Regions from separate parts of the Lysinibacillus sp. UBA6686 genome, predicted to be linked through region 1. Evidence: riboswitches for the same ligand, from Rfam matches in the RefSeq annotation. Region 1 holds a riboswitch; each other region holds the start of a gene.
The links. Region 1 has a riboswitch for thiamine pyrophosphate ahead of thiT (energy-coupled thiamine transporter ThiT). Riboswitches for the same ligand answer to the same signal wherever they lie in the genome.
Positions count from the first base shown of each region.

Region 2: another riboswitch for thiamine pyrophosphate. It lies ahead of thiM (hydroxyethylthiazole kinase); the one in region 1 lies ahead of thiT (energy-coupled thiamine transporter ThiT).
Region 3: another riboswitch for thiamine pyrophosphate. It lies ahead of thiW (energy coupling factor transporter S component ThiW); the one in region 1 lies ahead of thiT (energy-coupled thiamine transporter ThiT).
Region 4: another riboswitch for thiamine pyrophosphate. It lies ahead of thiC (phosphomethylpyrimidine synthase ThiC); the one in region 1 lies ahead of thiT (energy-coupled thiamine transporter ThiT).

Region 1 covers NZ_DKJS01000041.1:68,550-72,380, forward strand. The annotation lists gene B2R82_RS10510 (GAF domain-containing protein) at 1-735, opposite strand, end outside; gene B2R82_RS10515 (hypothetical protein) at 963-1,088, opposite strand; gene B2R82_RS10520 (DUF4870 domain-containing protein) at 1,144-1,476, opposite strand; TPP riboswitch at 1,602-1,709, shown strand; gene thiT (energy-coupled thiamine transporter ThiT) at 1,828-2,388, shown strand; gene map (type I methionyl aminopeptidase) at 2,588-3,343, shown strand; gene B2R82_RS10535 (hypothetical protein) at 3,363-3,831, opposite strand, start outside.
Region 2 covers NZ_DKJS01000037.1:86,474-90,304, forward strand. The annotation lists gene sppA (signal peptide peptidase SppA) at 1-75, opposite strand, end outside; gene mbcS (acyl-CoA synthetase MbcS) at 270-1,856, opposite strand; TPP riboswitch at 2,104-2,202, shown strand; gene thiM (hydroxyethylthiazole kinase) at 2,292-3,047, shown strand; gene thiD (bifunctional hydroxymethylpyrimidine kinase/phosphomethylpyrimidine kinase) at 3,047-3,831, shown strand, end outside.
Region 3 covers NZ_DKJS01000022.1:27,583-31,413, reverse strand. The annotation lists gene B2R82_RS05455 (MFS transporter) at 1-1,022, shown strand, start outside; TPP riboswitch at 1,098-1,205, shown strand; gene thiW (energy coupling factor transporter S component ThiW) at 1,319-1,807, shown strand; gene B2R82_RS05445 (VWA domain-containing protein) at 1,935-3,831, opposite strand, start outside.
Region 4 covers NZ_DKJS01000083.1:59,959-63,789, reverse strand. The annotation lists gene thiC (phosphomethylpyrimidine synthase ThiC) at 94-1,872, opposite strand; TPP riboswitch at 2,011-2,125, opposite strand; gene B2R82_RS22635 (methyl-accepting chemotaxis protein) at 2,191-3,831, opposite strand, start outside.

The sequences.
Region 1 (3,831 bases):
AACTTTATCAAGATGCATTGATTTTTGTTCTTTTAAAATGTCAGTAGCAAACTTAGCTGTAGGCGAAGATGCGATAAGTAAATCGTAAAAATCTGTCATAATAGCTACAGACTGGCCAAGTAATGATGCAAGCGTATCAATCATATCGCTTAGTCGACCCCGTGTTAAGGAAACCCGTGTTAAAGCATTATAAATGCGCTTTGAGCGTTCGTTTTGAGTAAATAATTTTGCATTTTCTATCGCAATAGAGGATTGGTTTGCAAATGCTTGTAACATCGTTAAATCGCTATTTTCAAACTGTGTGTCTCCTGAAAAATTGACGATTGTTAATACCCCTATGCATGAGTTACTTTTATCAAGAAGTGGAGCACAAACAGCACTTTTGGGGTAAGTAAAATCACCAACTGCTTTTGTATAGTTTTCTTCATACTGTGGAAATAAATCCGCCATGCTTTCTGTAACATCGCTGCTAGAGTGGAATCTAAATGCTTGTTTTTGGGAAAATACCTTTCCAGTCATCCCTTCATTTGAGGCAAGGTGAATCTTTTTTAAATAAGCCAGGTCATAGCCAATGGCATGCTTGGCAACAAGACGATTAGTTTCTGTATTCAACATAAACAATACCCCTGCATCAGCACCTTCAATTACATGGAGCACCTCACTCATCAGTTTTTCTAATACTTGGTTAATATCGAGTGTTGAAGTTAGAACCTGTGCTGCATTAACCAAGCTCATTAATTGTTTTTCGCTATTTATTTTAAACAACCCCTCATCTGTAGTGCTAAACCCTATTTTAATATAAATCTGCTATACCAAGTATAAGAATGCAGTTATTTGAGGCATAAAAAAATCTGCCATAAAAAAGTAAGCGTTTCAAATCCTAAGGGATTGGAATGACGCTTACCAGTAAAAGAGAGCAGATTTTTAATTTAGATATTTACCTTAAAATGAGTTTAGGGGTATTATTTTTTATAGCTGTCTTTGGAAGAATAAGGGGCTCCTTTCTTCGCGGCAATTACTTTTTTTACAATGGGTATAATGATAGGTGCTAATTTTACGGCGGTTTTGACAACTTTAGATACTTTCATAAAATAACAGCTCCTTTTACTATTAGTTCTACCTTTTTATGTTAGAAATGAAACATTAACGAATAACACGAACAGCTTGCACGATATTCCAAATAACAATCCCTAATGAGACGAGTAAGTAAATGGCAAATGATGCAAACCAAACGATTATAAATGTATTACTACCTGATCCTGGGTCAAAAGTGTTAAAGGATATAGTTGAGAAGACAAAAACAGCAAAGAAGATGATACCAAATACAACTGGGATTAAATGCGAAATAAGTGCTCGAATAGAGTGTCTTTTTACATCACTATCTTTAGAAACAAAGTAAACAATTAACGGCACAATAAAGGGTGCGAAAAAGACGCTAAGATAACTAAAGGCAGATAAAATTTTTTGGTTCTCCATAGTTGTACCTCCTTTTTTAATATTTACGCATGAAAAACAGCAAAGTTTCAAAAAATATTGTGAAATTAGAGTTGTAATCATATCCGTATTTGCGTACAATGAGGTTGTTCAAATAAAAAAGATGTAACGACCACAAGGGGAGCTGATGATGTCAGCTGAGACTAGGCACGTAATGCCTTCACTCTTTGAACCTGTAAGTTAACACTTGCGTAGGGATGTGGATAGAAACCGACACTTGTACGATGTGAGGCTCTGTCCTGGCATTGTTTTTTTTTGCCAGATAGAGTCAAAAAGTAATTTGATTTCTATTCCTGCTCTTGTATCCTACATCGGAACAAAGGAGAGAATAAAATGGACAAAAAAAGACTTTTAATGCTTGTGGAGATTGCGATATTTGCAGCAATTGGTCTTGTGCTAGATCAGATTTCCTTTAAAGTATGGGCACAAGGTGGCTCTGTTAGTCTAGTGATGGTACCAATAATTTTAATAGCCTTCCGTTGGGGGCTTTTGCCTGGACTGACAACGGGCTTTCTTATTGGTGCTATGCAAACAATGTTTGGTCCTACAATTGTACATTGGCTTCAGGGCTTACTCGATTATGGCGTTGCCTTTACGGTAGTCGGCTTGGTAGCAATTGTTCGTCGACCAGTGCTTGAGGCTGCAAATAATCTAAACAAAACGAAAATGGCACTATATATTATTGTAGGAACTGTATTGGCAGGTTTTTTACGCTATGCAGCACATACTATTGCAGGCGCGGTATTTTTCTCAGAGTATGCTGGCGATCAAAATGCATGGATTTATTCAATTATTTATAATGGAACATATATGTTACCAGCAACAGTTTTAACTGCCATTGTCGGTGTTCTATTATTTACAGCAGCACCACAATTAATGCAACGAAAATCATAAATACTCTACCCTTCACAGTAGTGGAGGGTTTTTGGTATTTAGATTTGGCTATTATAAATTTTACTCGCTGTAGAAATATTGTTACATTTCAGCACTTTGCAATTTATGAGGGCATACAATATTTAAAGCGTTTAGCGTTTTATGTCAAACAAGTTATGTTATATTAAAGTGTAGATATTAGATGAAAGGGACGTTATAAATGATTGTAAAAACACAAGAAGAGATTGAAGCCTTTAAAAAAATCGGTCGTATTTGTGCCGAAATTCGTGAAGCAATGAAGGCTGCGACAAAACCTGGTGTAACAACACTTGAACTCGATGAAATTGCCGGTCGTATGTTTACTGAGGCAGGTGCGATTTCTGGACCTAAAGGAGAATATGACTTCCCAGGATATACATGTATCAGTGTCAACGAGGAAGTAGCTCACGGTATTCCCGGAAAACGCGTAATTCAAGAGGGAGACATTGTTAATATTGATGTTTCTGGTTCTTTAAATGGCTACTTTGCAGATACAGGAATTTCATTTGTCGTGGGTGTAGGCTATGAGGATAAAGAAAAACTATGTCGTGTGGCAAAAAGTGCCTTCGATCGCGCAATGACAAAAGTAAAAGCTGGGTCAAAATTAAATCAAATTGGAAAAGCAGTTGAGCGTGAAGCATATGCCAATGACTTAACGGTGATTATGAACCTAACAGGTCATGGCTTAGGTCGTTCCTTACATGATGAGCCAAATCATATTTTAAACTATTATGATGCATGGGATTCTACCATTATGAAAGAGGGCATGGTACTTGCGGTTGAGCCTTTTATCTCAGCAAAGGCAGAGCATATTGTTGAAGCTGGTGATGGCTGGACATTTGTTACACCAGATAAATCACTTGTTGCCCAAATTGAACATTCGATCATTGTGACAAAAGACAAACCAATTATTCTAACTTCATTAGATGAGGCATAATAAAAATCCTGCTACCCAATTATTTTTGGGGGGCAGGATTCTTTTTTATGAAAAGTATACCGACTAATAGTACACCACATAAAAATAATGCAGCTGTTGTTACAAGTAGCTCTTCTAAACCATTATGTAACGCGATTCCAATATAAGCCCAAATAAAAACAGATGGATACATAATATCGAAATGATGGAAGCGCATATGTAATGCGATGGCAACACCAATTGTCAATAAGATGACTGCCCATAGAGGATTGCTAAGACCAAAGCCGTTCCATCCATAAGCTGTTAATGTAAAGCTTGTATCTGTCATCAACATAAATGTCGACCATGCATAGTAAATAGAGAAAGGGATGCGTCCTGTCAATGACTTGTCGCAAAGAGGATATGTATTGTACAGCGAAAACAAACAGAAGACTAAAAGTAATGTACTGCCAAGAGATGCGATAAATAACTCCTGATGCCACACGATTACCGTGGAAATCTGCAATATA
Region 2 (3,831 bases), on a different contig from region 1:
TACAGTGTTGATACCTAAAGAAAATACAAGTAATACACCTGCAATAATTAAAGCAGTCCACCTTTTTACATTCATGTCTTTCCGCCTCCTCTACACGTTATACGAATAACTTTCTAATATGTTTCATTTTTTTGCAATACTATTTAAAAGTTTGCTAATTAATATTACCGAATATCATAAAAAAATCAAAGCTCAATAAAAATTCATGAACTTTGATTTTCGACATTATTTCCTAGGAAATTATTTTTCGACAAAAAGTAAATCTATAACTATTTAATATTACATTTATTTTTTTCTTGTTGACGCAATTCAATACGACGGATTTTGCCTGAAGAAGTCTTTGGCAATTCTGTTACAAATTCAATGGCCCGAGGATATTTATATGGTGCTGTTAAAGCTTTTACATGATTTTGAAGTTGTTTAATAAGATTATCATTTCCTAACTCTCCATCATTAAGTACCACAAATGCCTTTACAATATTTCCTCGAACTTCATCTGGACTTGCTACAACTGCCGCTTCTTTTACTGTAGCATGTTTGATGAGAGCGTCTTCTACTTCAAAGGGTCCTATTGTATAGCCAGATGAAATAATAACATCATCTCCTCGCCCCTCAAACCAAAAATAACCATCTACATCTTTATATGCTCGATCACCAGTGATATACCAATCTCCTCTAAATTGTAAACTGGTACGCTCAGGGTCATGTAAATATTTTTTAAATAACGCAGGCGTTTCACGATGAACGGCAATATCACCTACTTCTCCAACTGCAACAGGATTTCCAAAATCATCTATAATTTCTACTTTATTTCCTGAAGTTGGTTTTCCCATTGAGCCAATTCTAGCCTCCATACCTACCATTGTTCCAACCAGTAATGTATTTTCAGTTTGCCCATAGCCATCTCTTACCTGTAAACCGAAAGTATCCACAAACACTTTTATTACATCGCTATTTAGAGGTTCTCCTGCTGAGACGGCTTCACGAACACTTTCTAAATTAAAATCTTGTAAATTTTCTAGTGCAGCCATAAATCGATATTCAGTTGGTGTACAGCACAGAATATTAATATTGAATTTCTCAAGAAGTGTAAGATATGTTGCTGCATTAAATTTGCCTTTGTACACAAATGCGGTTGCACCACTTCCTAATGTAGCGAGGAATGGACTCCAAATCCATTTTTGCCAACCTGGAGCTGCCGTAGCCCAAACAATGTCATCTTCCTGTACGCCTAACCAATTTGGAGCTGTTGTTCGTAAATGTGCAAATCCCCAGCTATGTGTATGTACTGCTGCCTTAGGATTGCCTGTTGTACCACTTGTATAAGCTAAAAATGCCTTGTCTGAACTTTTCGTTGGCGTTGAACTTATGTAGTCTGTTGGTTGTTCTTGCATTTTTTGAAGTAATGACTGCCAAGGTTCGTGAGCAGTGCCTATTACGAATTGCTGCAAGCCCTGTAAGTTTTTCACGTTATCAAATTGCTCAATATATGGCTCATATGCAACAATGCCTTTTGCATGAGCGTGGTTTATACGATATTCTATATCCTTCGCTCTTAGCATTTCTGAACTAGGAATAATTGTTATACCAGCTTTTAGAGCAGCAATATAGACAATATAGGCTTCTACTGATCTAGGCACCATCACGATAAGTACATCACCTTTTGTTAAACCTTGTTTTGTAAAAACATGTGCTGCCTGATTTGCCTTTGCCAGTAAATGTGCGTATGTAATAAACTGAACATCATCATTTTCATCATAAATAATGAGCGCATTCTTGTTTGCATCCTTTGCATATTTTTCAATTTCCTCTGTAATATTGTACCATTCAGGTGCAATTAAATCCTGTCTTTTCATGGCAAATGCCTCCCTTATGCTATGACTCATTATAAAACTCCATTTTTATCATTTTCAATGGTTCGCACTCTATTTTAGAAAAGTCATGACAACTATCATACTTTGCTATATGGCATCAGTCACGTTCATCAATCAATTTCGCCTAGGTGTAATTGTAGCTGTCGCTACAGAACTACATTTGCTAATGAAGATAAAAACTATCTATTGAACAGGAAAGAAAAGTATGGTACATTTTGGTCAACTAAAAGCAAGATTGCAGGGGGACTCATTAGGAGTTGAGAAGGTAAAACCTGACCCTTTGAACCTGTTAGTTAATACTGACGTAGGGAGCAATTCACATCTAATTCATTGATGAAAGGCTCTTTGCGTGTATTTTTTGCACAAAAAAGAGCCTTTTTTGCACGCTTACGTCCATCCAACAAAGGAGGACTTAAAATGGTTTTTCAAACTATCCGTAAAAAAAGCCCACTAATTCATTGCATTACAAATTATGTAGTGGCAAATTTTCAAGCAAACGGGCTTTTAGCAATCGGTGCCTCACCAGTTATGGCTGATGGCAATGATGAGGTCGAGGAAATGGTTGCAATTGCCTCAAGCTTATTGATAAATATTGGTACCCTTAATGACAAAACGAAAGAATCCATGATACTTGCAGGAAAAAAAGCCAATGCACTTGGCATACCTGTAGTGTTAGATCCAGTTGGCGCTGGAGCCACGACCTACCGAAAACAAACCGTAAAGCAACTGTTAGAAGAGATTGAATTTGCAGTAATTCGCTGCAATATTGGAGAGCTTGCCGCAATTGCCAACGTAAAATGGCAGCAAAAAGGTGTAGATAGTGGAACAGGTTCAATTTCTTTAGAGAATGAAGCAAAAAGAATTGCTCAGTTGTATCATTGTATAGTGATTGTCACAGGTGAAAAAGATTTCATAACTGATGGAAATCACCAACAATGGATTACAGGCGGAAATCCTCATATGACAGAGGTCACCGGTACTGGCTGCTTATTAAGTGCCATTTGTTGCGCTGCTTTTGTATCCGACAATCAGCCCTATAACCAATTAGTAGATGTACTAAGATGTTATAAAAAAATTGCTGAACAAGCTGGTTCTACTACACAATACATCGGTGATTTTCAAATTGCTGTATTGAATGAACTATATCGTCTTTCAAAGGACGGTGAACGATAATGCAGGTTGTTACGACAATTGCTGGATCTGATAGTGGCGGCGGTGCTGGTATACAGGCTGATTTAAAAACCTTTCAGGAATTAAAGGTGTTTGGAACTTCTGTCATTACAGCTTTGACCGCACAAAATACACTTGGTGTATCAGGGGTAATGCCCATTGAGGCAAGCTTTGTTGAGCAACAACTACAGTCACTATTGGAGGATTTCCCAATTAGTGCTATGAAAACAGGCATGCTATTTTCATCAGCCATTATACAAACTATTGCACAGATAATGGCTAATACCAAAGTTCCACTTATTGTAGATCCTGTGATGATTGCAAAGGGCGGAGAAAGCTTATTACAACAAGATGCCATTGATGCTATCATTAATCTTCTACTGCCAGTGGCAACCATTGTGACTCCGAATATTCCAGAGGCCGAAACGCTTACTGGCAAAGAAATTAACACTTTAGCTGATATAAAAGAAGTAGCCAAGCTCTTGCTACAAACTGGAGTACAATGTGTCATTATAAAAGGAGGTCATTTAGCAGATAAGAATTTTGCCATTGATTATATATTTTTTAAAGATGGACATTCTTTTTCTATGCAAACTCCTCGTATTGCATCAAAAAATACACATGGTACTGGCTGTACGTTTTCAGCAGCCATAACTGCTTTTTTGGGCAGTGGTCTTCCTATAAAAGAAGCAATTATCGAAGCAAAAAAATTTATTCAATTAGCAATAACGTATGATTTAGCTCTAGGTAATGGGCATGGGCCGACAAATCATTTTGCCTATCAAAA
Region 3 (3,831 bases), on a different contig from region 1:
TTTTTTCTCCAATTGCTGGGAATCTTTCGGATCAGTATGGTCGAAAAAATCTTATTATTTTCGGACTTATACTAACAGGACTTGCTCAAATCGGCTTTGGACTTTCTACAGAAGTGTGGATGCTCTTCTTAGCACGCTTTTTAGGTGGCCTTGGATCAGCCTTTGTGGCACCTCCTATTATGGCATTTGTCGCAGATGTTACAACATATGAAGAACGTGGAAAAGGGATGGGGATGCTTGGTGCTGCCATGTCTCTTGGCTTTATGATAGGACCCGGTATTGGTGGTTTCTTATCACATGTTAGCTTACATTTTCCATTTTATACAGCTGGAGCTGCGGCTATTTTGGCTTCTATTTTATCGTTCTTTTTATTACCATCTACCAAACCAAACGCAGCACAAAAAATGCATAAGCAAGACAATCTCGCGAAACAAATGGTACGTTCAGTACATATGCCTTACTTTGTTATGCTCATTATTATGATGGTATTCTCGTTCGGAATTGCTAATTTCCAAACGACTTTATCATTATTTGTTACAGAAAAGTTTCATTATACACCTGGGGATATTGCTATTATTTTAGTAGTGGGTGGTGCTTTTGGTGTAGTTGTACAAATGTTTGTTATTACACCACTCTTTAATCGTTATGGTGAAATGAAGGTCGTATTAGTCAATTTATTTATTGCAGCCATATCGATCTACTTAATATTATTCGTATCTGGGTTTGCCCTTATTTTAGTTGTTGCGACAATCTTCTCGACAGCCACAACATTAATTCGTCCTGCTGTTAACACACTGATCTCCAAGCTTGCCGAAAATGAGCAAGGATTTGCAGCAGGTCTGAATAATGCTTATATGAGTCTTGGCAATATGATTGGTCCAGCATTGGCGGGTATTTTATTTGATTGGAATATGAATAGCCCTTATATATTTGGTGCTATTATTTTAATGGCTTGCTTCTTCCTTGCCCTTATCTGGACAATGAAAAAAGCGCCGCATCTTATGCAGCCTGATTCCAAATAATCTGAAAAGTTATTGACTATTATTAGTAGTATGATACATTTATGTTGTTACAATGCTAAACAGAAATTGAATAATTATTACCACTAGGGGAGTCTTTAAAAGGCTGAGACGTATATGACCATATACGGACCCTTTGAACCTGATCTAGTTCATACTAGCGGAGGGAAGTGGCGACATCTTGCTTTTTGATATGTAAATGCAAGGCCGCTTCCTATTGTTTTCAGGGAGCGGCCTTTTTGTGCTTGCCAGTTTAGCAGAGATAACAATTCATTTTATATTTCAAGGGAGTGTAACTTATGTCAGTTCGAAAATTAACCATCATGGCCTTATTAGTGGCAATTGCCATAGCAGGTTCTACCTTCGTTTCAATTCCAATAGGGATTGCGCGAGCTTATCCGATACAACATGCCATCAATGTCATCGGTGCCATTCTACTCGGACCAATACCAACTATTATCATTGCCCTTACTACAGCGATTATTCGTATTTTAACAGGGACAGGCTCCCTATTAGCCATTCCTGGCAGTGTCATTGGCGCATTTTGTGCAGCACTGGCTTATAAATACAGTGGTATGCCTTGGCTAGCGGGCGTTGGTGAAATAGTAGGAACTGGCATTATCGCCTCCCTCATTGCCGTACCATATGCATATATCTTAATGGGGACATCCGTAGCATCAATGTTTTTCATGCCTGCCTTTTTAACCTCTAGTATTATTGGTGCTATTTTTGGTGTAGCAATTGCTAATAGTTTACGAAATACTGCACTTATTAAAAATTTTCGTTAAATTTTTCAGAGCAAGGATTTCCCTCTTGAGCAGGGTTTCCCTTTGAACGAAAGCTTCTTCCTTTTCACTTTAAAACGAAAAAACAGTGCAAAATAATCAATCATTTTGCACTGTCATTTAATCCAAATTATCTTTTCTTCATGCCCTTTAATAGCTGAGCAACATTTGTATCCTCTGCCTGTGTGGTTTTATTTTCAACAAGCTGCTCTTTTTTCTTCGACTTAGCAAAGAAGCTCCAGCCAAAGCGTCGGATTGTAATATCGATGAAGAACAGTAACATACCTGCTAATATAAGCCATGTTGCTATATTTTGACGATCTGCGCCTTTCTTCGTAAATTCACGAAATACCTCCTTCGGTTCTTTCAAAACAGAGCCACCCGTTTGCTTTGTCAGTTCTTCCACCAGCTTATCGTTTACAGGTCGTAACTCATATTCAGCACTGTAAGGTACACTTATACCCGCTTGAAAAATAGCTTGATCTTCATCAGCGATACGGAAGAAAATTAACCCTGGCTCCGCTTGCACAACTGCCCGAATCTGTGAGGCTGAAATAGCCTCAAGCTGTGTTTCAAGTTCTTCTCCTGCTTCATTGACAGCTACAACATCTAAAAAAGCTGCTTCATTGGTAGGATCTGTAATAACAAATGAACCATCCGATTCTAAACGTACGTCGTAGGCAACATCATTATAGCTTGGGAGCATTTGTGAAATAAGTGTTTGCCAAAACGTTCCCCAATCCTGCCATCTTGCCCAGTCACCTGTCCATTTACCTGTCGAATCAGAAGTAAAGGCAAATGTCTTACCAAGACCATATTGCCACTGCGCTAGTACTGGATCCTCTTTCTCGCTTTCAGCAATGACAGAGGCCCCCTGCTTTGCTGTTGTTCCAATATAAGCATTCATTTGAGGTACACCATTTGCAAATAACGTGTTCCAACCAGATGCATTGTAGATGGTTGGATAGAAGGGATTATCCTCAATATATGTGCGTGAAATCATTGCCGTTTCACGGGATAAAATAGAAGGTATTGTCTGCTCATCAACAACGTCATAGAATCGTCCGGTACCCATTTCACTAAGCGCTTCAAGTAAATTGGCATCTGCATCCTGTCCAATCGCTACAGTAGATAATGTTACACCATTCTCTTTTCCTTCAGCGATTAAGTCTTCATAATTTCCTGACTGTGACTGTCCATCTGTTAATAGAATAATATGCTTACGCTGTAGCTTTAAATCTGCTAAGTTTTCATAGGCCCTTGCGAGAGATCCATAAATCTCTGTCCCACCGCCTGGCGTTACGGATAAAATCGTATCCACAGCCTCTTCCTTATTGTTAAGTGGACCTGTTTCGATAATTTCCCAAGGTCGATCATCAAAGGCAATAAAGCCGAGCGTATCTTCATCTCGTAGCATTTCGACAGAACGAGCCGCCGCCTCCTTAGCTAGCTCTAGCTTCGATCCATACATACTGCCAGAGCGGTCAAGCACGATTACCAGTCCTAATGAAGGCAATTGTTCTTTTCCTTTAATCTCCATTTCAACAGGTAGTAAAGTTTCAATTGGTGTTTTAAAATAGCCGCCCAAGCCAAAGCTATTTTCGCCCCCTACCATCGTAAAGCCAACGCCAAAGTTTTTGACTGCCTGCTCAATCACATTCATTTTGGCCTCGCCCACTAAATGTCCTGGCACATTGTCAAAAATAATGGCATTGTACTGTAGATAACTTGAAAGCTCATTTGGCAAACTTTGAGCATCTACAACATTAAAGGAAATGGATTGTTTACCAAGAGCGGCTGCTATAGGTGATGCGCTATCATAACCATTAACAATTAGTAAATGTGGTTCACTTTGCACCATTGTAATGCTGGTTAGTTTATTATTTTCAAATATGGCATCCTGCTCTACCTGTACAACAGCTTCATACTTTACAAGCCCCTCTGCTGTAGCGGTATGTTTATAGGTAAATACATTGGAGCCTTGTGCAAGCTCTACAGCCTCCCGGTGAACAAGTTTGTCGTTTTCA
Region 4 (3,831 bases), on a different contig from region 1:
AACTTTAACTCCATGTGAGCCACACTTCACATGGAGTTTTTTATTCAACGAAAAAGGTTTGTGCCTAAATAAACACAAACCTTCATTACATTATTATTGATAAATCTGACTGCCTGCTTTCTTAAATTCCTCTGCCTTTTCCTGCATCCCTTGATGAATTGCCTCTGTCGTATTTAAATCTTTTTCTTTTGCATAATTACGAATATCCTGCGAGATTCTCATACTACAGAACTTAGGCCCACACATTGAACAGAAGTGCGCAGTTTTTGCCCCCTCTGCTGGTAATGTTTCATCATGGTATTCAACTGCACGCTCTGGATCTAAAGACAGGTTGAATTGATCGCGCCAACGGAATTCAAAACGTGCCTTTGAAAGTGCATCATCTCGCTGCTGTGCTCCAGGATGTCCCTTCGCTAAATCAGCCGCGTGTGCAGCAATTTTATACGTAATCACCCCTACACGAACGTCCTCTCGATTTGGTAAGCCCAGATGCTCTTTTGGTGTCACGTAGCATAGCATTGCCGTACCAAACCAACCTATCATTGCCGCACCAATAGCAGATGTAATATGATCATAGCCAGGTGCAATATCTGTTGTCAGTGGTCCTAAAGTATAGAACGGAGCCTCCTTGCACACCTCTAATTGCTTGTCCATATTTTCTTTAATCAAATGCATTGGCACGTGGCCTGGCCCCTCCACCATCACCTGTACATCATGCTTCCAGGCAATCTGTGTTAATTCTCCTAACGTTTCAAGCTCTGCAAACTGTGCCTCGTCATTAGCATCTGCAATCGATCCAGGACGTAAGCCATCCCCTAACGAGAAGGCAACATCATATGTTTTCATGATTTCACAGATTTCTTCAAAATGTGTATATAAAAAGTTCTCTTGATGATGATATAAGCACCATTGCGCCATAATTGAACCTCCGCGTGACACAATGCCTGTCACACGATTTGCTGTTAGTGGCACATAACGCAACAGTACGCCTGCATGAATCGTAAAGTAATCGACGCCTTGCTCTGCCTGCTCGATTAACGTATCACGATACACCTCCCATGTTAAATCCTCAGCTACACCGTTTACCTTTTCAAGTGCTTGGTAAATTGGCACTGTTCCAACTGGCACCGCAGCATTACGGATAATCCATTCACGCGTCGTATGAATGTGCTTACCAGTCGATAAATCCATTATATTATCAGCACCCCAGCGTGTTGCCCAAGTCATTTTCTCCACCTCTTCTGCAATAGAAGATGATACTGCTGAATTCCCAATATTAGCATTAATTTTCACATGGAAGCTACGTCCTATAATCATTGGCTCAGCTTCAGGATGATTAATATTAGAAGGCATAATCGCTCGCCCCGCTGCAATTTCAGCGCGAACAAATTCTGGTTCCATATTTTCACGAATCGCTACAAACTCCATTTCCGGTGTTATAATTCCCTTTCGTGCATAATGAAGCTGTGTGATATTTCTCCCCTTTTTCGCACGTATAGGTTTCCTAGATAGCTCAGGAAAAACGTTTTCTTGAATACGTGGATCATCAGCATTGCGGAAGCCATTATCCTCTGGTTTAATAGTTCGCCCTACATACTCCTCAACATCCCCTCGCTCTCTAATCCATTTACTTCGCAACGCTGGTAAGCCCCTCGTAATATCTACCTTATAGGCAGGGTTAGTATATGGACCGCTCGTATCATATACACGAACTGGAGCATTTTTCTCTTCTCCAAAGCTTCCTGTCGTTGGACTTAATGCAATTTCACGCATCGGTACCAAAATATCTGGTCTCGAACCCTCTACATAAACCTTTTTACTCCCCTCAAAGCTCGACATAATCGTAATGTTCTTTTCGCTAACTGTTGTCATGACCTACTTCTCTCCCTTATAGAAAATTCATACAAGGACCGAATCTAGCTCACCCCAACAAAAATAAAAACCGAATCCAAAAAATTTTGGATCCGGCTATGATTGTAAAAGGTATAATTATCGCATTATAAAGAGCACGCAATAATTTCTTAACTTTCCCACGCTGGTATGAGCCAGATCAGGTCCAAAGGGTCAAGAAACCTCTATGCGTTTCCCTCTCAGCCTGACTCATCAGACTCCCCTAGTCAATGCTATTAAGTTTGATGCTAGTGTAACAGATATTGCTAAGAGATGGAAGCTTCATTACTATTTTTTCCTTCAGAGTTTATATTTTTGCTTCATAAACTCTAAACGCTTTACCTGCTCCGTTAATTCATGAATCGTACTACTTAGCTGGCTCAATGTTGATTCTTGTAACTTTGATGCATCCGCTACTTCCTTTGTTTCTAACATAACAGCTTTAGATGCCTCATTCGTTTGCTCTAATGCCGTTAAGACAACGTTCGTGTTTTTAGACATTGTGTTTGTAACCTCAAAAACATTTTGTACATCTACCTCCACTACTTTTACTGCTTCAAACAAATGATCTAACTCATCACTAATGGCCATTACCAAATGGGCTCCCTCTTTAACTTCAACAGTACTATGGTCCATTTCTTTTAAAACCATTTCTGTCACGATTTTAAATTCATATATATGCTGACGAATATCTTCTGCTGACAGCTTTGTCATCTCTGCCAGCTTTTTCACCTCTTCTGCGACAATTGCAAAGCCTTTGCCATGCTCACCTGCTCTTGCTGCCTCAATCGCCGCATTTAAAGCCAATAAATTTGTTTGATCCGCAATACTTTGAATAACACCTATCATTTTTTCAATTGTACTATATCTTTCACCAAGAACATTCACATTTTTTGCCGTATGCGTTACCAAATCTGCCACGCCATTCATGCGGGCTGTAATCATTGCCGCTTCAGATTGACTGTGCTTCATAAGATTGGCTGTATTGGAGGAGCTTTTCATAACAGAAGAAACAGAGTCTGAAATCTGCATAATTCCTGCCGTCATTTCTTCAATTGTTTTAAAGGAGTGTGTCGCTAAGTCTCTTTGTCGATCCACACTCTCCTCTATTCCCCCTGCACTTTCAATCAGCTTGTTGCTTGAGTGCTGCACATTATCCCCTACCTCCTGTAAACTATCAGTGGCCTTAGATATATCTGTGCCAATCCCCGAAAGATTAAATATTATTTGATACATGGATTGCATCATCTCTTTAAATTTGCTACTAAAATCTGAAATATCATCATTCGATTCAAAGCTTATTTCATCCAATATTTGTTGAGCTTCTGCCATATTCCCATCTGTAAAAGCTATTGTTGCTCGTTTCATGATAAATATTGGCTTCAATGATTTTCGCATATACAAATACAATGTAGTCATCATAACGACACTCAATAAAATGACTATGCCTAAAAGTATAGGCAAGTACTTCGTTACAGCAGATTTTTGAATGCCGTAAATAATGGAGCTCTCAATATCTAATCCAACATATGCAACAATTTCACCATTTTCTGCTCTGACAGGAGCATAAGCAGAAATAAAATCTCCCCATCCCTCTACAGAAACAAACTCACTAAAGCCATCCTCATTATTAGAAATTGTTTTTACAACACTTTCATACGGTATATCCTCTATAATATCTCCAATTTGATAGGTTTCCTTACTATTTAAATCTCCTGCATCCACCAGCACCATCGATTGTTTACCATCAGGTGTTCCCTTGAATACATAAATATACGTTACATAATTGGTTTTCAGTATTGTCGTAAGCTCCTTCTGTAAATCAAGATACAGTGAACGGTTCTCTGGATTTTTAACTAGCTGCCCATACCTCTCTGAATCAAGCTGGTTCACGACATTTCTTGCTAGAATCATACTATTCTCTTTTAACGTCAACTCCAC